Egicoccus sp. AB-alg2: one gene and its partner. Each later gene encodes a partner of the first gene's protein in a complex. Links are inferred from orthologs where the notes say so. Each region holds a gene or a part of one and is shown in the gene's direction. Other genes may lie near its edges. The genes, in order: ACERM0_RS05915 and uvrB.

Region 1 (11,346 bases):
GCTCGGCCTGCTCTGGCTGATCCTGCCGATCGTCGGCTGCATCAAGGCCTCCAACGGCGAGGGCTACCGCTACCCGATGACGATCCGCTTCGTGCGCTGACGGCGCCCGCCGCCGACCCGCTCCGCCGCGCGGCCCACAGGGTCGCGCGGCGGACTGACGTCGGCTACTCGATCGCCTCCCACGGCCGGCAGCCGCCCCTTGCGATACCCCGGTACGCGTCCGCCAGGCTCGGCGGGTCGTCGCGAACCAGGCCCTGCTCCCGGGCGCAGGCGATCGCGGCGTCGAAGGCGACCGCCTCGTCGGCGGCCGAGTGGCTGGCGGACGTCTGGGCCTCCCAGCGTGCCTTCACCCGCGACGACCACGCCCGCTCGCACCGCCTGACGATGTCGTACATCGCCTGTTCGTCGACGCCGGGATACACCCTGAGGGCGTAGCCCGGATCCGGTGGCCGCGTCAGCGAGGTGATGCCCACGCCGTCCGGATCGGGGTAGCGCGCGTCGACACCGGCCTGGCGCATGCAGTCGGTCGCGGCGCGCATCGCCTCGTCGAGGTCGTCTTCGCCGATCTCGCTGGCAGCGAGCAACCGCTGCTGGAACTCGCGTCCGACTTCGAGGTCAGCGGCCTCCTCGAGGACGGCGAGGTCGGGCTGCGGTGCCGCGTCCGAGGCGCCGGCATCGGGTTGCGGTGCCGCGTCCGAGGTGCCGGCATCGGTGTCCGGCCTCGTGGCCGGGCGACCGGCGTCGGACAGCGGTGCCGTGGCAGCAGTCGCCGGCTCGGTCACCGCACGGGACGGGTCCGGGCCGCTGTCGCACGCGTTCAGCGTCAGCACGGCGAGCGCGAGCAGCCCGACCCGTCGGGACCACGACCTTCGGTTCAACCCCGGTCCTGTCGTCATGTGCAACCGCCACGTCGGTCACGACGCAAGGGCCGGCCCGACGCCCTGGGCGGCGACCCACGAAGCGAAAGCCGGACTTATGCCCAGATCGCGCGGCCGAGCGCCGTCGAGGTTGCGAGCAGCGCACGGTGGCGTCGGGACTAGTCCGCGCGCGTCACCGGACGCACGCACCGGCGTTGAGCCCGGCAGATCCGCTGCCACCAACGCCTGGAGCCCCACGTGCGCCGGAGACTCGCTTCCCTTTCCGCTGGTTCGTTGTTCGCCGTCGGGGGCCTCCTCGGCCCGATGCTCGGCGGCGTCGGCACCGTGACCGGTGTCACCACCACGATCGTCGACGACGCCGTACGGCAGTTGACCGGCACGGCCACCGTGCTGGTCATCCTCGACGAGGACGCCGACGTGGACGCCGCGGCCCAGGCCGTCGACGCCCGCGTCGATCTCGTCAGCCGCTACGACCGGATCCACGTCCTGCTTGCGAAGGGGCCGGCCGACGCGCTGCGGGGGCTGGCGGACGTACCCGGCGTCATCCGGTTGGAGCACGACGCCCCGATCGAGACCTTCACCGACTCCTCCCACGTCGCCACCCGCGGTCAGCAACTCCTGGACGGCGAGGTCACCATCGGCGGTCAGGTCGTCGACGGCACCGGCGTGGGCGTCGCCGTCGTCGACACCGGCGTGGACGGCTGGCACCCGGACCTGGAGGCTCGCACGGGCGAGAACGTGAAGGTCGTGCCGTCGCTCGGCGTGCTGGGCGGCACCGCGATCCCGTTCCCGGAGTCCGACACGCTCAGCCTCGGCGGCCACGGCACGCACGTTGCCGGGATCGTCGCCGGGGACGGGACCGCGTCGTCCGGGAGGTTCCACGGCGCCGCCACCGGCGCCACCATCCACGGCGTGAGCGGTGGGACGCTGATCTCCATGCACTCCGGGCTCGAGGGGCTGTACTGGGTGCTGGAGAACCACGAAACGGTCACGCCGACCATCCGCGTCGTCAACAACTCCTGGGGCGGCAGCGCCGGCGACTACAACCCCGACGGTGCGATCCCGCGGGTCGTGCGGGCGCTGATCGACGAAGGCGTCGTGGTGGTGTTCGCCGCCGGCAACTCGGGCGGTGACGGCTCCACGCAGTCGACCAGCATCCAGTGCGTCGACCCGACCCCAGGCATGATCTGTGTCGCCGCCTACGACGACCAGGGCACCGGTACCCGCGACGGCGAGACGGCCAGCTTCTCGTCACGCGGTGACGCCACGCGTCCGGAGACCTGGCCGGACCTCGCCGCCCCCGGCGTCGACATCATCGCGGCGTGCCGGCTCACCCTGCCGGTCTGCGCCACCGGCGCGACCGCGTCGCCGGACCCGCTGTACTACAGCAGCCTGTCGGGCACCTCGATGGCTGCCCCGCACATCGCCGGCATCGCCGCCCAGGTCCTGCAGGTCGCGCCGGAGCTGACGCCGGCCGAGGTCGAGCAGATCCTCGTCGCCACCGCCACCAGCTACGGCGACTCGGGCTTCGAGCAGGGCGCCGGACTCGTCGACGCCGTCGCCGCCGTCCGCACCGCCGCCGGGGAACCGGCCCGCAGCAGTGGCCACCCCGGCCGCTCCGGCCAGGCACCCGGGCGCGGGCGCGGCTGAACCGCAGCGCCACGCACGGCAAGGACCTCCCACGCGGGGGGAGAACGGCCCGGGACTCCGCCGTCCCGGGCCGTTCTCGCGTCGCCGCCGTACCCCTTCGCGGCTCGGTGGACCGTGGTGCGGGCTGTAGACACGCGGCCGGGATGTCGGAGGCCTGCACTACCCTCGGTGGTTCGACCCCGGCACGCCGTCGGGGCTGCCGTGCCGTCGTCGTCCGAGGCTCACCGTGTCCGCCGATCCCCGTCTGCTCGAAGGTCTGAACCCGGCGCAACGCGACGCCGTGGAGACCGTCGACGGCCCCGTGTTGGTGGTCGCCGGAGCGGGGTCCGGCAAGACCCGCGTGCTGACCCACCGCATCGCGCACCTGATCCGCGACCGGCACGTGAGCCCGTTCGAGCTGCTGGCTATCACGTTCACCAACAAGGCCGCCGGCGAGATGGCCCAGCGGGTCGGTGGGCTCGTCGGCGACCGGCTGTCGGACCGGATGTGGGTCACCACGTTCCACAAGTCGTGCGTGCGGATCCTGCGGCGCGAGCTGACCCGGCTGGGCTACCGCAGCGGGTTCACGATCTACGACGCGCAGGACAGCCAGCGACTGATCGGGCAGATCGCCAAGGACCTCGGCGTCGACGACAAGCGGCTGTCGCCCCGGGCGATCCAGCACGCGATCAGCAACGCCAAGGACGAGCTGGTCGACCACGAGACCTACGCGTCACGTGCCGGCGCGTGGCCGGAGATCCAGATCGCCGACGTCTACAAGGCCTACCAGGACCGGCTGCTGCGGGCCAACGCCCTGGACTTCGACGACCTCATCGTCAAGACGGTGGAGATCTTCCAGCTGTTCGACCCCGTGCTCGAGCACTGGCAGCAGCGCTTCCAGTACCTGATGGTCGACGAGTACCAGGACACCAACCGCGCCCAGTACCACCTCGTCAACCTGCTCGCGGCCGCGAACCGCAACATCATGGTCGTCGGTGACCACGACCAGTGTCTCGTGCCGGGCACGCCGATCTCCACGATTCGCGGACCCGTACCCGTCGAGGAGGTGCAGGAGGGCGATGTCGTCCTCGGCACGGGCGGTACGCACGAAGCCGTCGCTCGCCCGGTCACCAAGGTGATGCAGGGCAGCTATCTCGGACCGGTCTGGCGGGTGCACGTCGGCGGCCAGCTGTTGGTCGGCACCCCGCACCACATGGTCCTGGCACGATTCACCAACGACCTGCACGACCGGCATCTCGTCTATCTGATGTATCGCGCCGACCGCGGCTACCGGATCGGCCGTACGAAGGCCGTGCGACCGGCGACGTCGAAGCAGGTCGAGGTCGGCCTGCGCGTCCGCGTCAATCAGGAACGCGCCGACGCTGCCTGGGTGTTGAAGGTCTGTGACGACGTCGGTGAGGCCACCTTCTGGGAGTCGTACTTCGCCGCGGAGTACGGACTGCCGACGATGTGCTTCCACTCCGAGGGCCGCAATCTGTCCATCAGCGACGAACGGCTGGCGGAGCTCTTCGGGCGCGTCGACACCGAACGTCGTGCCAAGGACCTCATGGCCGACTTGTGCCTGCATCCCGACTTTCCGCACTATCGGCCAGGCGGGGGCAGGCGACGTCAGACGGTCAACGTCGTCATGTACCAGGACCACCGCTACGGCGAAGTGGGCATGCACCGCGTCACATGGGGCTCCAACCGCCAGGAAATGGCCGACCGTCTCCGGGCGGCCGGGCACCGGGTCCGCGACAACGGCAAGGGCGGCTGGAAGATCGAGACCAGCCGCAAGTCGTACGAGGCGGCGTTGACCCTCGCGCGACAGATCGCCGCGGACGGCGGCATCGACGTGGTGCGCCGCGCACAGATCGACGGCGTCAGGTGGCCGGTCGTGCCGTTGTCGCACGTGCATCCCGGCATGAAAGTGCTCCTCGAGCGCGAGGAAGAGTTCGTCGAGGCAACGGTCGACCACGTCGACGTCGGGTTCCACGACGGGCCCGTCTACGACCTCGAGGTGGCGGACACGCACACGTACGTGGCCAACAGCATGCTGGTGCACAACTCCATCTATGCCTTCCGCGGTGCGACGGTGCAGAACCTGCTCGACTTCGAGCGGGACTACCCGGACGCGACCGTCATCCCGCTGGTGCAGAACTACCGGTCGACGCAGACGATCCTGGACGCCGCCAACGCGGTCATCCGCAACAACGCCTCGCGCTACCCCAAGGACCTGTGGACCGACCAGGGGCTCGGCGAACCGGTCGTGCGCTACCACGCCGACGACGAGCACGACGAGGCCGCGTTCGTCGCCGAAGAGCTGGAGAAGCTCCGGGCCGAGGGCTTCACGTTCGACGACGCGGCGGTCTTCTACCGGACCAACGCCCAGTCCCGTGTGCTGGAGGACGTGTTCATCCGCGTCGGCATCCCGTACCGGGTGATCGGCGGGGTGCGCTTCTACGAGCGCAAGGAGATCAAGGACGTCCTCGCCTACGCGCGCCTGCTGGTCAACCCCGACGACGACGTGTCGGCGCGGCGCGTCGTCAACACCCCCCGCCGCGGGGTCGGCGACCGCACCGTCGAGGCCGTCGACTGGCACGCCAGGCGCGAGGGCATCAGCTTCCTCGAGGCGTGCCGCCAGGCCGAGCACGTACAGGGCCTGGCCACCCGGGCGATCGGCGCGGTGACCTCGTTCGTCGACCTGCTGGACGGGCTGCGCACCGCGCTTGAGCACGACCTCGCCGTCCCGGACCTCATCGAGGAGATCTGGAACCGGACCGGCTACCTGCGCGAGCTGCAGGCCGAACGCACCGTCGAGGCACTGGGTCGCGAGGAGAACCTGCGCGAGCTCAAGTCGGTCGCCACCGAGGTGCACGAGCGCGGCGGCGGCTCCGATCCCTCGCGCCCCGGGCACGGGGCGACCGGCATCGCCGGGCTGGAGACGTTCCTGGAGTCCGTCACCCTGGTCAGCGACCAGGACGAGCTCGAGGACGCCGAGGACGGCACCGTCACACTCATGACGCTGCACACCGCCAAGGGGTTGGAGTTCCCGGTCGTGTTCCTGGTCGGCATGGAGGACGGGGTCTTCCCGCACGTCCGCTCGCTGGACGACACCGCGGAGTTGGAAGAGGAGCGCCGGCTCTGCTACGTCGGGCTCACCCGCGCGCAGCAGCGGCTGTACGTCACGCACGCCGACCACCGCACGCTGTGGGGCGGCACCTCGTACAACCCGCCGTCGCGGTTCCTCGACGAGCTGCCGGGCAACCTCGTCGAACGTCGCGGCGCCACCCGCGCGACGTCGGCCGCGTCGCGTCGCCGCGACAAGGAGCTCCTCGAGGTCGCCGGCGAGGAGTTCCGGCCGGGCGACCGGGTGCTGCACACCAAATTCGGTCCGGGAACCATCGCCTCGCTGACCGGCGAGGGCGAACGCGCCGAGGCCACCGTCGACTTCGACAAGGCCGGCCGCAAGCACCTCATGTTGGCCTACGCCCCACTCGTGAAGACCTGACCCACACCGGCCTCGTGCCGAACGTCGGCGTCGGACACCGAACCGTCACTGGCTACGGTGCCGAACCCGCAGGCGACGGACGTCGGAACAGGCAGGAGCAGCGGGTGTCGAAGCGCACGCGGAAGGTGTCGGCGAGTCGGGTGATCGAGGCCGACCGGCAGGCGATCTTCGACGTCCTGGCCGACCCGGCGATGCATCCGGTCATCGACGGATCCGGCACGGTCCGGGACGTGCAGTCGGGCGGGCCGGAGCGTCTCCACCTCGGCGCCAGGTTCGGGATGTCGATGAAGGTGGGCGTGCCCTACCGAATCCTCAACACCGTCGTGGAGTTCGAGGAGGGCCGCCGCATCGCCTGGCGCCACTTCCACGGCCACCGGTGGCGCTATGAACTCGAGGACACCACCACCGACGACGGCAGGCCGGCCACGCTCGTCACGGAGACCTTCGACTGGTCGCGCGCGCTGACCAAGGTCTGGCTCGACCTGTCGAGCTACCCGCGGCACAACCTCCAGGGCATCAAGAAGACCCTCGCGCGACTGGACGACCACGTGCGCGCCCGCGTCTGACGCGTCCGACCCGGCGACGACGGCCCGGCCAGGCCAGCCGGCCGGGTCAGCAGGCCGGCTCGGCGGCATCCGAGGAGGGCGCCGGACCTGCCACGGTCCGGGTCGCGTCCACGTAGACGGTGCCGTCGTGCACGATCGTCGGGTACTCCGCCAGCGACGCCGCGCCGCCCAGACCGCGGCCGGTCAGGTTCCAGACCCGCGCGCCGTCCTCGAGCCGGTTGGACGGCTCGCAGTAGGCGACCCCGGCTGCGTCGGCGAAGACCCGGATCCGCCCGCCGGCGGCCACCAGCACCGCGTCGAGGTCGTCCAGCGGCTGGCTCGCCGCCAGCTCGTCGATCTCGCCCACCGGTGTCCACGGGGCCGGTGGCGGCTCGCCGCTGCGCTGGAGGAACAGCACGCCGGCGGCGACGACGACCAGCCCCGCCAGGACGGACGCGACCACCCACTGCAGGCCGAGCGGCGCGCGCAGCACGATCTTGCGCGCACGCTTCGACGCCCGCTCCGGCAGGTAGCCGGAGGGGCCGAACTCCGGCCGCTGGCCGGTCTGCCTCGGGTCGCCCATGCTGCGGCGAACGGTACCGCCGCAGCACCGGGGCCCGGTGCGGGGTGGACGCTCGCCCGGGGCGGCTTGGATGGTCCTGCCAGGTGCCGACTATCCTCGCCGGGACGTGCGGCGCGCGGGACGAGGCGCCACACCCACGAGCTCGCGGCGCCGCGGTGGCGATCCCTCCAGGGCCCGCGCAGACGCGAACAGAAAGAGTCGACGATGGCGATCCGAGTCGTCGTGGCCAAGCCCGGGCTGGACGGTCACGACCGAGGTGCCAAGGTCGTCGCGCGAGCGCTGCGCGACGCGGGGATGGAGGTCATCTACACCGGCCTCCACCAGACCCCCGAACAGATCGTCAGCGCCACCCTCCAGGAGGACGCGCAGGCCGTCGGCCTGTCGATCCACTCGGGTGCGCACATGACGCTGTTCCCGAAGGTGGCCCGGCTCCTGCGCGAGGCCGGCGCCGACGACGTCGTCGTCTTCGGTGGCGGCATCATCCCCGAGGAGGACATCCCGCTGCTGAAGGAGCAGGGGATCGCGGCGATCTTCACGCCCGGCACGCCCATGAAGACCATCACCGACTGGGTGAAGGGCAACGTCCCCGAACGTGTCTGAGCCCGCCTGACGCGCCGCGCCCGCCAGGGACGCGGCGCTTCGTTCTTCCCGCCCCTTTCCGTACACCTGATCGAGGAGGCCCTCCGTGGACCTCGTGGAGTTCCAGGGCAAGCAGCTGTTCCGGCGCAACGGGGTGCCCGTGCCGCCGGAGGGCACCGCCTGCCGCACCGTCGACGAGGTCGAGGCGGCCGCACGCCGCTACATCGAGCAGGACGGGGCCTCGGCCGTCATGGTCAAGGCCCAGGTCAAGACCGGCGGTCGCGGCAAGGCCGGCGGGGTCAAGTACGCCCCCTCGGTCGACGCCGCCCGCGAGCACGCCGGCAACATCCTCGGGCTCGACATCAAGGGCCACACCGTCAACGTGGTCTACATCGAGCCCGCGTCGGACATCGCCGAGGAGTACTACCTGTCAGTGATGCACGACCGCGTCAACAAGGGCGAGCTGATCATCTGCTCGAAGGAAGGCGGTGTGGAGATCGAGGAGGTCAACCGCACCAACCCCGAGGCGGTGGTCAAGCGCACCGTGCTGCCCTCCGAGCGCGAGAACGGGCTGCCCCGCGAGCTCGCGCGGGAGATCATGTCCGAGGCGAAGATGCCCGAGGACGTCCGTGATGAGGCCGCGGACCTGCTGGTGCAGCTCTTCGACGCCTACCTCGCCGAGGACGCCACCCTCACGGAGATCAACCCGCTCATCAAGACCGAAGACGGGCGCATCATCGCGCTGGACGCCAAGGTCACGCTCGACAACAACGCCGCGTTCCGCCACGACGGCTACGAGGAGTGGCAGATCGAGGGCATCGACAACGACGACCCGCTGGAGGCCGAGGCCAAGGCCAAGGGCATCCAGTACGTCAAGCTCGACGGCAACGTCGGCGTGCTCGGCAACGGCGCCGGCCTGGTGATGGCCACCCTCGACGTCGTGGCGCAGAACGGCGGGCGGGCCGCGAACTTCCTCGACGTCGGCGGTGGCGCGTCGGCCGACGCGATGGCCGAGTCCCTCGGCCTCGTGCTCAAGGACCCCGACGTCAAGAGCGTGTTCGTCAACATCTTCGGTGGGATCACGCGCGGCGAAGAGGTCGCCAACGGCATCGTGGAGGCCACCAAGCGCCTCGGGGACTTCCCACAGAAGCTCGTCGTGCGCCTCGACGGCACCAACGCCGAGGAGGGCCGCCGGATCCTCGAGGAGGCGGACCTGCCCAGCGTCGTGTCGAGGCCGACGATGCAGGAAGCCGCCGCCGAGGCCGTCCGACTGGCGAGCGAGGCCTGAGCCGACCGACGAGCCGCACCCCGGGCACGGGGTGCCGACAACGCCCACCAGCGGCGTGAGGAGCAACTCGTGAGCATCTTCATCGACGAGAACACGAAGGTCGTCGTCCAGGGCATCGGGTCCCAGGGCACGTTCCACGCCAAGCGCAACCAGGCCTACGGCACCAAGGTCGTCGCCGGCACGCACCCGAAGAAGGGCGGCACGACCTGGGAGGGCCTCGACGTCCCGGTCTTCGCCACCGTCAAGGAGGCCGTGTCCGAGGCCGGCGCCAACACCTCGATGGTGATGGTCCCCGCACCCTTCACCAAGGACGCGATCCTGGAGGCCTACGAGGCCGGTATCCAGACCATCGTCGCCATCACCGAGGGGGTGCCGGTCCACGACATGACCGAGGTGTTCGACGTGGTCGTGCGCCGCGGCGGCGTCCGGCTGATCGGCCCCAACTGCCCGGGCCTGATCAGCCCCGGCAAGTCCAACGTCGGCATCATCCCGACCGACATCACCCAGCCGGGCAAGGTCGGGCTCGTGTCGCGCTCGGGGACGCTGACCTATCAGATCATGCACGAGCTGAACGAGGCCGGCATCGGCATCTCCACCTGTGTCGGCATCGGCGGCGACCCGGTCATCGGCACGCAGTTCCTCGATGTCATCAAGGCCTTCGCGGACGACCCGGAGACCGAGGCGATCGCGTTCGTCGGCGAGATCGGCGGCTCCGAGGAACAGATCGCCGGCGAGTGGATCCGCGACAACATCCCCGACACGCCGGTGGTCGGCTACATCGCCGGTTTCGAGGCGCCTCCGGGCAAGCAGATGGGCCACGCCGGCGCGATCGTCAAGGAAGGCGGGCCGAGCGGCGAGTCCGCGGCGGAGAAGAAGGAGATCCTCGAGGGCTACGGCATCGCCGTCGCCATGAACCCCTCCGAGGCCGCCCAGCTGATGATCCAGCGCCTGAACGCCTAGCTCCCGGGCCTTCGCCGCCCTGCTGCACCCGCGCCCCGGTCGATGCTCGGCCGGGGCGCCGGCATGTCACGCGGTGCCGAGCCGCGCGTCGTCGGACACCGGCATGCCGGGCAGGTCCGCCTCGGTGCGTGGCTGCGTGCGCGTGCCCTCGTCCTCGTCGTCCTCGTCGAGGTCCTCGAGGTGAACGACGCGGTCACGGCCGGCGCGCTTGGCGGCGTACAGGGCGCGGTCGGCGCCGGCGATCAGTTCGGCGCGGTCCAGCGCCGTCCCGACGGTGGTCGCGATCCCGAACGACGCGGTCACGGTGCCGAGGTCGCGGCCGTCCTCCGACTCGAACTCCAGGGCCCGGATGGCGTCGCCCAGCCGCTCGCAGGCGCGGCGGGCCTCGGGTGCCGAGGTGTCGACCAGGATGACCGCGAACTCCTCGCCGCCGTAGCGGCACACGACGTCGCTGGTGCGCAGCAGGTCCTGCGCCCGCCGCGACACCCCGACCAGCACCGCGTCACCGGTGGGATGTCCGTAGGTGTCGTTGATCCGCTTGAAGAAGTCGAGGTCGAACAGGGCGACGGACAGCACGCGCTGTTCGCCGAGGTCGGAGCTGCGCGACACGCGTGACAGCTCGGCGGTCAGCCGCTGCTGCAGGTAGCGGTGATTGGGCAGGCCAGTCAGCCCGTCCGTGGTCGCCATGGACCGCAGGTCGGCCTGCAACCGGGCGTTGTCCAGCAGCAGCGACGCCTCGTCGGCGAGCAGGCTCAGCCGCCGCAGGTCCCCGCCGCGCAGCGACGGGGCACCCAGCAGCGGCTTGTTCACCTCGGCGCTGATGACGGCCAGGAGCCGGCCGTCGATTCGCAACGGCAGTAGGGCCAGCGGGGCGTCGGGTCCGTGCGCACGCTGCAGGACGCCCGGGCGCACGTCGTTGCGCTTGACCAGCGTCGGCGTGTCGCGCTCCACGGCGGTGGCGATGGGATGCTCGGAAGGGGAGAGCAGGGCGGCTTCCTCGACGGCGTCGCCGCCGCCGTGCCCGGCCTGCGCCACCGGCTTCAGGCGTCCCTCGTGGGTCAGCCAGACGACCGCACCGCGGTAGTCGAGCTGGTCGACCATGGTGGTCGCCAACGCCTCGCAGACGCGGTCAACGCCACGTCGCGGGTCGAGTTGCCGGGTGACCTGGCGCAGCATCGTGAGGTCGGTCAGCCAGCGGCGCAGGTCGCGCTCGGTGACGCCGTTGAGCACCCCCACCAGGCCGGTGACCGCCCACAGCCCCAGCAGCAACCAGACGGCGCGCAGGTCCGGGTCCAGCGCCAGCGCGAGGCTGCCGTCGACGGGCCGCACGGCGTCGACCGCCTGCGGCAGGGTCGGCGGGTCGACCGAGCGCA
Region 2 (10,518 bases), on another replicon or contig:
ACGGGTGACCGAAACCGGTTGACAGATCCGGTCGTGCCTGCGACGGTCGGGGCCGAGAACCGGTTGAGAACACCAGCCGCCGGGTCGCCCCCAGGCTGGTGTTCCTTTTCGTTTCTGGGCTGTCGACACACGATCCGGCGGGAAGGTCGGTCGTGTTCGGGAAGCCACGCACACACGTCGGGTTCGTACTCGACGACGCGCTCGGTGCGCGGGGGCGGATGGCAGCGGTGCTGCCCCACCTCCGGTCGCGGGCGACGGTGCTGGGGCCTGTCGGCGTCGACGTCCCCCTGGATGCCGCGGTCGAACAGGTGCCGGTGAACGGACCCGCCGAGGTGCTGGCCTGGGTGGCGCGCGAACGACCCGACCTGCTGTTCGTCGACGGGCCGGACTCGCTGGTGCTGGCCGCCGCGCTGGGGGAGGTCCCGGTCGCCACCCTGCTGCGGCACGGCGAGCGGAGCGAGGAACGCGACCTGGTCCACGAGGTCGCCCACGGCCTGCTGGCGCCCTACCCGCGCGCCTTCGCGCCGCGCTCGACCGGGCCGATCGACGAGGCACGCGTGCAGCACGTGGGTTGGCTGCCGGCGCCGCTCGGCCCGGCACCGTCGCCGCTGCCCGCGGCCGGGAGTTCCGACGCCCGCCGCACGATGGTCGTCGTGACGGGGCGCCGCGGCGCGGGCGTCGAGCCGGCGGACCTGCGCGCGGCCGCCGCGGCCACGCCCGGCTGGCGGTGGCTGATCGCCGGCGAGACGACGGTCGCGCCGGCACCCGGCCTGGAGCCACTCGGCGTCCGGCACGACCTGCTCGCCGTGCTCAGGGCTGCGGACGCGGTCGTCGCCGGTGCATCGCTGAGCACGGTCGCGGCGGTCGCCGCCGCCGACGTGCCCATGTTGGCCGTGCCCCGGTCGGGGCGACGGGGGGCCGAGGACGAGTTCGCGGCCCTGCTCGGCGCGCTCGGCGCGGCGGTGCCGCTGCACCGCTGGCCGGCCCCGGAGCAGTGGGACGAACTCCTCGACGGTGCGGCGCGGATGGATCGCGCCTCGCTACGCGAGGGATGGGACGGCGGCAGCCCGCTGCGGGCCGCCACCGCCTTGGACGGGTGGGCCGGCGCGGCCGCGGGGGGCGCGCCGGACCCCGATCGACGTGCGCGGTTGCTGGCGTGGGCTTCGGCCGGGGACCTCCCCGACGTGCCCGACGCCCTCGCCGGCGCGGGGGTGCCCATGGTCGGCACCTGACCAACCGCTCGGTGGGGTGGACCGGCAGCGGAGGTTCGGTCCCCCTCGCCAGCAGGCCCACCTCAGGGGGGCTCACCGGCCCGGACCGACCGGGCGGCCGATGGAGGGCGGCCGCCATGCGGTCCGGGCCGGTCCGCGTCCCGGAGGTACGCTCGGCCGCATGTCCGAACTCGCCACGCCCTTCGCTGCCCGCCGTCGCGACCTCGACGAACGCCGCTCCGGCGACGGACGGTTCCGGGTCGTCAGCGACTTCACCCCCTCGGGTGACCAGCCGCGTGCCATCGAGCAGATCGCGGAGGCCTTCGAGGCCGGCGAGCGGGCCGTCACCCTCCTGGGCGCGACCGGCACCGGCAAGACCTTCACGGCCGCGAAGGTCCTCGAGCAGCTGCAGCGGCCGTGCCTGGTGATGGCGCCGAACAAGACGCTGGCGGCGCAGCTCGCCAACGAGTTCCGCGACTTCCTCCCGGACAACGCCGTCGAGTACTTCGTCAGCTACTACGACTACTACCAGCCGGAGGCCTACATCGCCTCCAGCGACACCTACATCGAGAAGGACTCGTCGATCAACGACGAGATCGACCGGCTTCGTCACCGGGCCACCATGGCCCTGCTGTCGCGCCGCGACGTGGTCGTGGTCGCCTCGGTGTCGTGCATCTACGGCCTCGGCTCCCCGCACGAGTACGAGGACCACGTGCTGTGGTTGCGTTCGGGCGAGGAGGTCGGACTGGACGCCTCGATGCGCAAGCTCGTGGACCTGCAGTACGCCCGCAACGACCTCAACCTCATCCGCGGCACCTTCCGCGTCCGCGGCGACACCCTCGAGGTGTTCCCCGCGGACGACGAGCGGGCCGTGCGCGTGGAGTTCTTCGGCGACGAGATCGACCGGATCGTACGTGTCGACCCGCTCACGGGCGAGGTGTCGCGGCCGGTGGAGCAGGTCGGCATCTTCCCGGCCTCGCACTACGTCTCCTCGCCCGAGGCGCTGCAGCGGGCGCTCGGCTCCATCGAGACGGAGTTGGCGCAGCGACTGGCGGACCTCGAGGGCCAGGGCAAACTGCTGGAGGCCCAGCGGCTGCGCATGCGGACCAACTACGACCTGGAGATGATCCGCGAGGTCGGGTTCTGCAACGGCATCGAGAACTACTCGCGCCATTTCGACGGGCGGGCGCCCGGCTCGCCGCCCTACACGCTGCTCGACTACTTCCCGGACGACTTCGTCGTCTTCCTCGACGAGTCCCACGTGACCGTGCCGCAGATCGGCGGCATGTACGAGGGCGACCGCTCCCGCAAGGACGCCCTGGTCGAGCACGGCTTCCGGCTGCCGTCCGCCTTCGACAACCGGCCGCTCACCTTCGACGAGTTCCTGGAGCGCATCGGGCAGCGGCTGTTCATCTCGGCGACGCCCAGCGCCTACGAACGGCGCGAGTCCGACACGATCGCGGAGCAGATCATCCGGCCGACCGGGCTGGTCGACCCGCAGGTCGTCGTGCGGCCCACCACGGGCCAGATCGACGACCTGATGGAGCAGATCCGCCAGCGCACCGAGCGTGACCAGCGCGTGCTCGTGACCACGCTGACGAAGAAGATGGCGGAGGACCTGACCGACTACCTGCTGGAGAACGGCGTCCGGGTCCGGTACCTGCACTCCGACATCGACACCGTCCAGCGGGTGGAGATCCTGCGATCGCTGCGGCTGGGGGAGTTCGACGTCCTCGTCGGCATCAACCTCCTGCGCGAGGGCCTGGACCTGCCGGAGGTGTCGCTGGTCGCCATCCTCGACGCCGACAAGGAAGGCTTCCTGCGCTCGGAGACGTCGCTGATCCAGACGATCGGTCGCGCCGCCCGCAACGTCGACGGCCAGGTCGTGATGTACGCCGACCAGGTCACCGAGGCCATGGCGCGGGCGCTGGAGGAGACCGAGCGGCGGCGCGAGAAGCAGTTGGCGTACAACCGCGAGCACGGCATCGACCCGCAGACGGTGCGCAAGCGCGTCGGTGACATCATCGCGGCCGTGCGCGCCGAGGAGCAGGGCGAGGACTACCGCCCGGACGACTCGCCGAGCGCCCGGGACGCGGTCGACGTCTCCGAGGTGCCGCAGGAGGACCTGCGTGCGCTCATCCAGCGCCTCGAGGAGGAGATGCACGAGGCGGCGGCGGAACTGCGGTTCGAGTTCGCGGCGCGACTGCGTGACGAGCTCGCCGACCTCAAGCGCGAGTTGGCCGGCATGGAGGCCGCCAACGTCTGACGGGCGCGTACAGCGCCTACGGCACCACCGGTGCGACCGGGCCGGCGTGCAACCCCAGCCGGTGCATCGCGGCCACGTCGCCGGCGCCCGCGGCGAACATGACGGTGCGCAGTTCGTCGAGGAACTCCTCGATCCACGCGACGACGGCGTCGGCGCCCGCCAGCGCCGGCGCGAGCAGCGGCCGTGCCACCGCCACGGCCGAGGCGCCGAGGAGCAGCGCCCGGGCGGCGTCCGTGCCGTTGCGGATGCCGCCGGAGGCGATGCGCGGGATCTCCGGCAGTTCGCTGCCCACCTCGAGCAGGGCCCGGGCCGTCGGGACGCCGATCTCGGCCACGTCGGGACGCACGACCGCGCCGTGGGCGACGAACTGCTCGACCCGTGCCCATGACGTGCCGCCGGCGCCGGCCACGTCGACCGCCCCCAGCGGCAGGCCGGCCAACTGCCGGGCGGCCCGCCGGCCGATGCCGTGACCGACCTCCTTGACCACGACCGGGACCGGCAGCGCCTCGGCAAGGCGCGCCAGGTGGTCACGACCGCCCCGGAAGTCGACGTCGCCGCCCTGGATGGCTTCCTGCAGCGGGTTGCAGTGCACGGCCAGCGCGTCGGCGCCGACCTCGTCGACGGCCTGCTCGGCCTCGGCCGGGCCGTAGCCGGCCACGAACTGGGCAAGGCCGAGGTTGCCCACCAGCAGCACGTCCGGTGCCAGGTCGCGCACCTGGAAGCTGTGGCGTGCCTCGGGGCGCTCGAGCATGACGCGCTGCGAGCCGAGCATCAGCCCGACCCCGCAGCGCTGGGCCGCCTCGGCGAGGGCCCGGTTGATGCGACCGCCGCGTTCCTCGCCGCCGGTCATCGCTCCGATCAGGAACGGCGCGCGCAACCGTCGGCCGAGCAGCGAGGTGCCCAGGTCGATCCCGTCGCGGTCCAGGTCGGGCAGCGCGTGGTAGGGGACCTCGACGTCCTCCAGCCCGGTGGTGCGGGTCTGGAAGTCGACCGTCTCCTCGAGGCAGACCTCGAGGTGGCGGCGCTTGCGGTCGAGGATCCCCTCAGGCACGCACCGTCTCCCCGAGCCGGGCGGGCGGGTGCTCGTCCACGATCCGTTCCGTGACCAGGCGGGCGGAGAGCATCACCATCGGCACGCCGGCCCCGGGGTGGGTGGAGGAGCCGACGTAGTACAGGTCGCGCAGGTGTGGGTCCTTGTTGTGTGGCCGCAGGTAGCCGACCTGGCTCACCGAGTGCGACAGCCCGAAGGTCGCGCCGCGGTCGAGCGAGAACTCGTCGGCCCACCGCGGCGGGTCGATGACCTCCTCGAGCACGATCCGGTCGCGCAGGTCGACCCCCTTGGCGGCCAGGTCGGTCAGCACGTAGTCGCGCACACGGTCCCGTTCGTGTTCCCAGTCGATGGGTGCGTCGGAGTTGCTGTGGGGCACCAGAACGTAGGCGATGTGGTGTCCGTCCGGCGCCAGCGACGGGTCGGCCAGGGTCGGCACGTGGACGTAGTAGGACGGGCGCTCGTGCACACGGCCGGCGAAGACGTCGCTGAAGTTGCCCTCGTAGTCGTCGCCGAACACGACGTTGTGTGCCCGCAGGTCGCCGAGGTCGCCGCGGACCCCGAAGTAGAAGTTCAATGCGGACGGTCCGTAGCGCAGCTTCTTGCCCAGCGGGTGGCGTGGCTCGCGGCCCAGCAGCCGCCGCTGTGCCCACGGCCAGTCGGCGTTGACGAGGGTCAGGTCGGCTTCGAGGTCGCCGTCGTCGAAGTGCAGGCCCGCCGCGCGGCCGCCCCGCTGGATGACGCCGGTGGCGGGGTGGTCACAGACGACGTCGACGCCGAGGTCGCGGCACAGCCGTACCAGCCCCTCCACGAGGCCGTACATGCCGCCGTCGGTGAAGTGCACGCCCTCGACGGTGTCGTTGTAGGGCAGCAGCGCGTAGATGGCGGGGGCCGTGAACGGGTTCATCCCGATGTACATGGCGTTGAAGGTGAACAGCTGGCGGAGCCGCGGGTCCTTGAAGTGGCGTCCGACCAGTTTGTGCATCGGTTCGTAGACCCGCAGCGAGACGAACTGGGGCAGGTTCGAGATGCCGAACATCTCGCGCAGCGAGCGGAAGTTGCGCTCGACGAAGTGCTCGCGCGCGCCGCGGTAGAGCTTGTCGCCGATGGCCGCGAAGTCGTCGAAACGGGCGCCCGCGCCCGGCTCGATCTGGTCGAGCTCCGCCTTCAGGGCCTCGCGTTCCACGCGGGCCTCCATGCGCGCGCCGTCGGCGAAGAACACCTTGTAGGCGGGGTCGAGACGGCGGATCGTGACGTAGTCGGCGGGGTCGGCCCCGACGTCGGCGAACGTGGCTTCGACGATGTCGCGCATCAGCAGGATGCTGGGACCGGTGTCGATCCGGAAGCCGTCGCGCTGGATGACGTTGCCGCGCCCGCCGGGGCGGGGCAGCCGTTCGTGGACCTGGACGTCGTAGCCGGCGTGGGCGAGCCGTGCGGCGGCGGACAGGCCGCCGATGCCGGCACCGAGGACGAGTGCACGTGTCACGGTCGGTCGCTTTCGTGCGGGGCGCGGGAGGCGCCGGCGGCGGAAGAGGCGGGGGAGTGACCCCGCACGAGCCGGAGCGGCCCGCGCGGTGCGATGGTGACGGCGGCCACCGGGCTCGGGTCGCCCGCGACCGCCCGCAGCGACTGCTGCAGCACGGCCTCGAGCGCCTCGTCGAGCATCAGGCGCGCCAGGTGGGTTCCGAGGCAGGTTCGTTGCCCGGCACTGAACGGGATGTAGGTCCAGGCCCGGATCCCGACCTCGAACCGGGTCGGGTCGAAGACGTCCGGCCGTTCCCACAGCTCCGGCCGGCGGTGGGTGAGCATCGGGCTGTAGAACGCCATGGTCCCGACCGGCAGCGGAGTACCCTCGAAGCTGGTGTCCCGTGCGACCCGCCGGGCACCGATGAAGCCCGGCGGGTGCAGCCGCAGTACCTCGTCGACGGCCTGACGACGCCGATCGGCCGGCTGCCAGGTGGGATGCGCGGCGAGGTACCACAGTGCCCAGGCCAGCGTGTGAGCGCTGGTGTCGAAGCCGGCCGCGAGCCCGACCCGCAGCTCCTCGACGGCGCCGGGCACGCTGGCAAGAGCGGCCGCGAGGTCGTCGGCCTGCGGGTCGTCGCGCCGCAGCGCCAGTTGGCGCGACAGCTCGCGCCGCACGGCGCGGCGTGCCCCGGGCCGCGGGATCAGCGCCGAGGGCATGCCCTCCTCGAGCGGGCGGAGGTACTCGGCGAGCAGGTCGGCCGGGAAGCGGCCGGAGAACAGCGCGGCGTTGAGCATCGCGGGCACCGCGTGGAGGGCCCAGTCCAGGCCGTCGAACTCGCCGACGGGGACCATCGCGTCGACGGCGGCGCGGACGCGTGCGCGCAGCTTGTCCACGTCGCGGTAGCGCGGCTCCAGCACGAGGCGGCGTGGCCGGTGGGCCGGGGCGTCGGTGGTGATGATGCCGCCGGCGAGGTGGGGGATCAGCGCCGGCATGCTCCGGCGGGCCACGAACGTCTCGCCGTCGCGGAGCACGAACCGGTTCCAGGCCGGGGAGGCGCCGACGACGGCCGGCCGCCGGGGCAGGCGCAGCTCGAACACCGGCCCGAGCGCCGCGCCCTCCTCGAGTAGGGCCAGCGGCTCCTGGCCCCAACGCCCGAGGTGGCCGTGCACGGGGTGACCGGCGGGCGAGGGCAGGCCCGTGTGGGAGGTGGTCGCGGGTGCCGCCGTCATCCGCCCACCTCGAAGCTGCGGCCCTTCCAGGTCTGGCGTCGCTGCAGGGCCCGCAGCGCGACCGGCAGGCCGGCGATCGGCAGCAGCGGTGCGAGCACCGCCTCCAGCGGGTCGCGCCGGGTCGTGGCGGCGACGACGGCCCGCTGGGCGATCCCCAGGGCCAGCGGCAGGCGCCAGGCCGGGTGCCGGGGCGCCAGCGCGGCCGGCAGCGTGTAGGCCAGCCCGTGCCACGCCACGTCCGCGAGCAGCAGTCCGCGACTGCGGCCGTGGGCGGTGAGCAGGTTCTTGCCGAACCCCGCCAGCGCCTCGCGGTAGCCGCGGTACATGCGGGTGTGGACCACGCCGTCGCCCAGCGCCAGGGCGACGGCGTTGCCCTCGCGGCGGGCCAGCCGGCCGAAGGCGACGTCCTCGACGATCCGGCCGCGGACGCCCGCCCAGCCGCCGATGGCGTCGTAGACCTCGCGGTGGATCGCGATCGCCTGGCCGTTGGCGGTCACGGCGTGCGGTGACACGTCGGCGTGCAGGAGCGGGTAGGGCAGGCCCGACAGCAGCACCTCGTCGATCACGGGCACCGTCAGCCGCTCACCCCAGGTGACCGTGTCCTGGGTCGGGAAGATCGAGCCGACGCGGGCGCCCTGGGCCTCCAGCGCGTCGAGGAAGCCGGCCACGGCGCCCGGTTCCCAGTACACGTCCGCGTCGGTGAACACCAGCCAGTCACCGCGGGCCGCCTCGGCCAGCTGGTGCAGTGCCCACGCCTTGCCGAGCCAGCCGTCGGGCAGCGGCGCACCCGTCAGGACCTTGACGCCCTCGACGGCCGCGGCCACCTCGGCGGTGCCGTCCTCGGAGTGGTCGTCCAGCACCAGCACCTCACCGGCTCCCTGCCGCGCCAGACCCGGCAGCGTCAGCGGCAGGTTGCCGGCCTCGTCGCGGGCGGGCACGAGCACGGAGACCCGTTCGAGGTCGCCGCGCACCGCGGCGCGTATGCGGGGGAAGGTGCGCCAGTTCACGACGTTGACCGCGATCCGGCCGGCGAGGAACGCGACGACCAGGCGCCGCAGGAGCGTCAACGGGCCCATGCGAGCACCTCGGACCTGACGGAGGCGAACAGGACCATGCCCTGCACGACGACGAGGTTGGTGACGAGGAAGAACGTGGCTTCCTCCACCGGCAGCGGGCCGAAGGCCAGCCCGGTGGTGTAGCGCTCGCTGATGGACCAGATGCCGTTGGCGATCGCGTAGCCGTCGGCCAGCCACAGGTACACCGTCGGCACGGCGACGGCGGGCCACAGCACGCGCAGGCGGTCAGCCAGCCAGCGGCCGCCGTACCACCACTGCAGGCCCAGCGGCGGGCCGATCCAGGCCAGGATGAGGCCGAGATAGCGGGTCGGTTCGTAGAGGACGAGCGCGCCGGCGGTGACGGTGCCGGCGACCCACGCGAGCACGGTCGAGCGGCTCGCCCGCTCACGGGGCGGCGGCGGCGCGAGCAGGTCGGCGCGGCGCATGAGCAGGATGGTCCAGCCGCCGGTCATCAGCGTCTGCAGGCCGAAGAAGAGGTACTCCTCGATCGGGACGTACCAGATCGTGCCCAGGACGCGGCCGTCGCCGTAGCCCCACACCTCGCTCGCGACCAGGTAGTTGTCCCAGGGCGTGGTCCACACGTACGCGATCACGACCAGCGTCAGCAGGCCGGCACCCAGCCAGGGCCGCTCCCGCAGGGTCCGGACGACCGGGACGGCCAGCAGCAGCAGGGGCGGGAGCAGGAAGACGAGGAGGAACTGCAGGTACGTCACCCCGCGCCTCCCGTGCCGGTGCCCGCCAGGGGTTGCGGGGACGGGGCGGCGGGGGCGGTGCCGGCGGCCCGGGTGGCGCTGCGGGCCTCGGCGAGCAGGCGGGCACGGCGGGCCGGCGGCACGCTGGCGCGCTGCCGCAGGTTGTCCCAGCCACCGGCGCGCAACTCGTCGAGGATGGCGCGGTACTGGACGGCCGCATAGGCGACGGCGGTGCGGTGGTGGCGCAGGTGGTGCAGGCCGTCGAGTCCGATCTCGAAGCGCTGCTCGGCCTCGTGGGCGAGGTGCTCCATCAGCCGCCGGTAGCGGGGTCCGCGCACGTCGCTCCGTAGGTCGTCGAGCGTGACACCGTAGGCGGCCAGGAGGTCCGCCGGCAGGTAGACACGGTCCCGGGCGAGGTCCTCGCCGACGTCACGGAGGCAGTTCGTCAACTGCATCGCGCGGCCGAGCTGATCGGCGGCGTGCTCGGCGGCCGGGCCGTGCGCCCCGCAGATCGGGGCGATCATGAGGCCGACGGCCCCGGCGACCTGGAAGCAGTACCGGTCGAGGTCGGCGAAGGTGGCCAGGCGCACGCTGCCGAAGTCGGCGCGGAAGCCGTCGGCGAGGGCGTGGAAGGCGGCGCGTGGCACCGGGAATCGACGCACCGCCCAGGCCAGGGCCCGCTCCCAGGGCTCGACGGGCCGGCCGAGGTAGGCCTGTTCGATGCGGGTCTGCCAGACGGCGACGGCCTCCCGTGGGCGCGGCGCGAGGTCGGCGGCGTCGTCCCCGATCCGACAGGCGGCGTAGACTGCACGGGTGGCGCGCCGCCGCTCGCCGGTCATCAGGCAGCTGCCGAGCCAGAAGGTCGTGGAGTGGTGGCGGATGACGGCCGTGACCTCCGGCCAGACGTTGCTGCTGTCGCGGCCGGTCATGCGCCCACCGCCTCGGGCACCCGGGCGGACGGGACCGCGGCGGGCGGGGGGACCAACGCCCGTCCGAGCGTGCGCAGCGACGTGCGGGCCGGACCCGGTGGGAGCGCGCCGAGGTGGTCGTCGGCGCGGTCGAGGAAGCGTTCGACCAGTCGGCCGGCGCGTGTGACGGCGCCGCAGCCGTGCACGATCTGCATGGCTTCCTCGACGGCCGGCCGCGGGTGCGGGGGCGGGTCTCGCAGCACCGTCTGCAGTCGCACGCCCGCGGGGGAGCCGATGGCGTCGAGGACGGGCCAGGTGTACACGCCCAGCTCGAGGTCGTGGCCCACGGGCTTGCCGGCGACCTCGGCGCTGGCGGTCAGGTCGAGCAGGTCGTCGGCGAGCTGGAAGGCGACGCCGAGGGTGCGGCCCCAGGCCTCGGCGCGCGTTCGCATCGCCGGCGCCGCTCCCGCCATGGCCGCGCCGGCGCGGGCGGCGGCGGCGATCAGGCTGGCCGTCTTGCCGTCGACGACCTCGAGGTAGCCCGTCACCCCGACGTCGATGCGTCCGACGAGGCTGGCCTCCAGGCGCTCGCCTTCGACGAGCCGACGGTAGGTGCGCGC

What was found.
Region 2: the proteins of ACERM0_RS05915 (region 1) and uvrB are in contact, whole or in part, in a crystal structure (PDB 7EGT), measured with the Thermus thermophilus proteins. The link is inferred for Egicoccus sp. AB-alg2 from one-to-one orthologs. Residues at the interface, in WP_096412145.1 of Thermus thermophilus: His654, Arg656, Phe657, Gln666, Asp668, Glu669, Lys680, Arg681, Leu682, Ser683, Lys685, Tyr686, Ala687; in WP_096411307.1 of Thermus thermophilus: Glu23, Leu25, Arg26, Asp27, Gly28, Glu29, Arg30, Phe31, Arg55, Glu326, Asp327, Phe328, Glu379, Ser382, Gln383, His398, Gly400, Arg401.

The regions. Positions count from the first base shown.
Region 1 is NZ_JBGUAX010000003.1:140,651-151,996, forward strand. The notes cover bases 2,433-6,218. They hold ACERM0_RS05915 (UvrD-helicase domain-containing protein), read left to right. Parts: upstream 2,433-2,754; coding sequence 2,755-6,018; downstream 6,019-6,218. Other genes in these bases: ACERM0_RS05910 (S8 family serine peptidase), read left to right, coding at 2,433-2,528; ACERM0_RS05920 (SRPBCC family protein), read left to right, coding at 6,123-6,218. In the rest of the region: ACERM0_RS05900 (DUF4870 domain-containing protein), read left to right, coding at 1-100; ACERM0_RS05905 (hypothetical protein), read right to left, coding at 165-878; more of ACERM0_RS05910, read left to right, coding at 1,152-2,432; more of ACERM0_RS05920, read left to right, coding at 6,219-6,584; ACERM0_RS05925 (hypothetical protein), read right to left, coding at 6,631-7,146; ACERM0_RS05930 (cobalamin B12-binding domain-containing protein), read left to right, coding at 7,351-7,746; sucC (ADP-forming succinate--CoA ligase subunit beta), read left to right, coding at 7,832-9,013; sucD (succinate--CoA ligase subunit alpha), read left to right, coding at 9,083-9,973; ACERM0_RS05945 (diguanylate cyclase), read right to left, coding at 10,040-11,346. UniProt on the Escherichia coli protein: A helicase with DNA-dependent ATPase activity. Unwinds DNA duplexes with 3'-5' polarity. Translocates on single-stranded DNA with 3'-5' polarity. Initiates unwinding more efficiently from a nicked substrate than double-stranded DNA.
Region 2 is NZ_JBGUAX010000001.1:303,662-314,179, reverse strand. Bases 977-3,934 are described here. They hold uvrB (excinuclease ABC subunit UvrB), read left to right. Parts: upstream 977-1,392; coding sequence 1,393-3,477; downstream 3,478-3,934. Other genes in these bases: fni (type 2 isopentenyl-diphosphate Delta-isomerase), read right to left, coding at 3,494-3,934; ACERM0_RS01490 (hypothetical protein), read left to right, coding at 977-1,232. Outside these bases: more of ACERM0_RS01490, read left to right, coding at 153-976; more of fni, read right to left, coding at 3,935-4,528; ACERM0_RS01475 (phytoene desaturase family protein), read right to left, coding at 4,521-6,011; ACERM0_RS01470 (cytochrome P450), read right to left, coding at 6,008-7,222; ACERM0_RS01465 (glycosyltransferase family 2 protein), read right to left, coding at 7,219-8,298; ACERM0_RS01460 (lycopene cyclase domain-containing protein), read right to left, coding at 8,286-9,011; ACERM0_RS01455 (phytoene/squalene synthase family protein), read right to left, coding at 9,008-9,919; ACERM0_RS01450 (polyprenyl synthetase family protein), read right to left, coding at 9,916-10,518. UniProt on the Escherichia coli protein: The UvrABC repair system catalyzes the recognition and processing of DNA lesions. A damage recognition complex composed of 2 UvrA and 2 UvrB subunits scans DNA for abnormalities.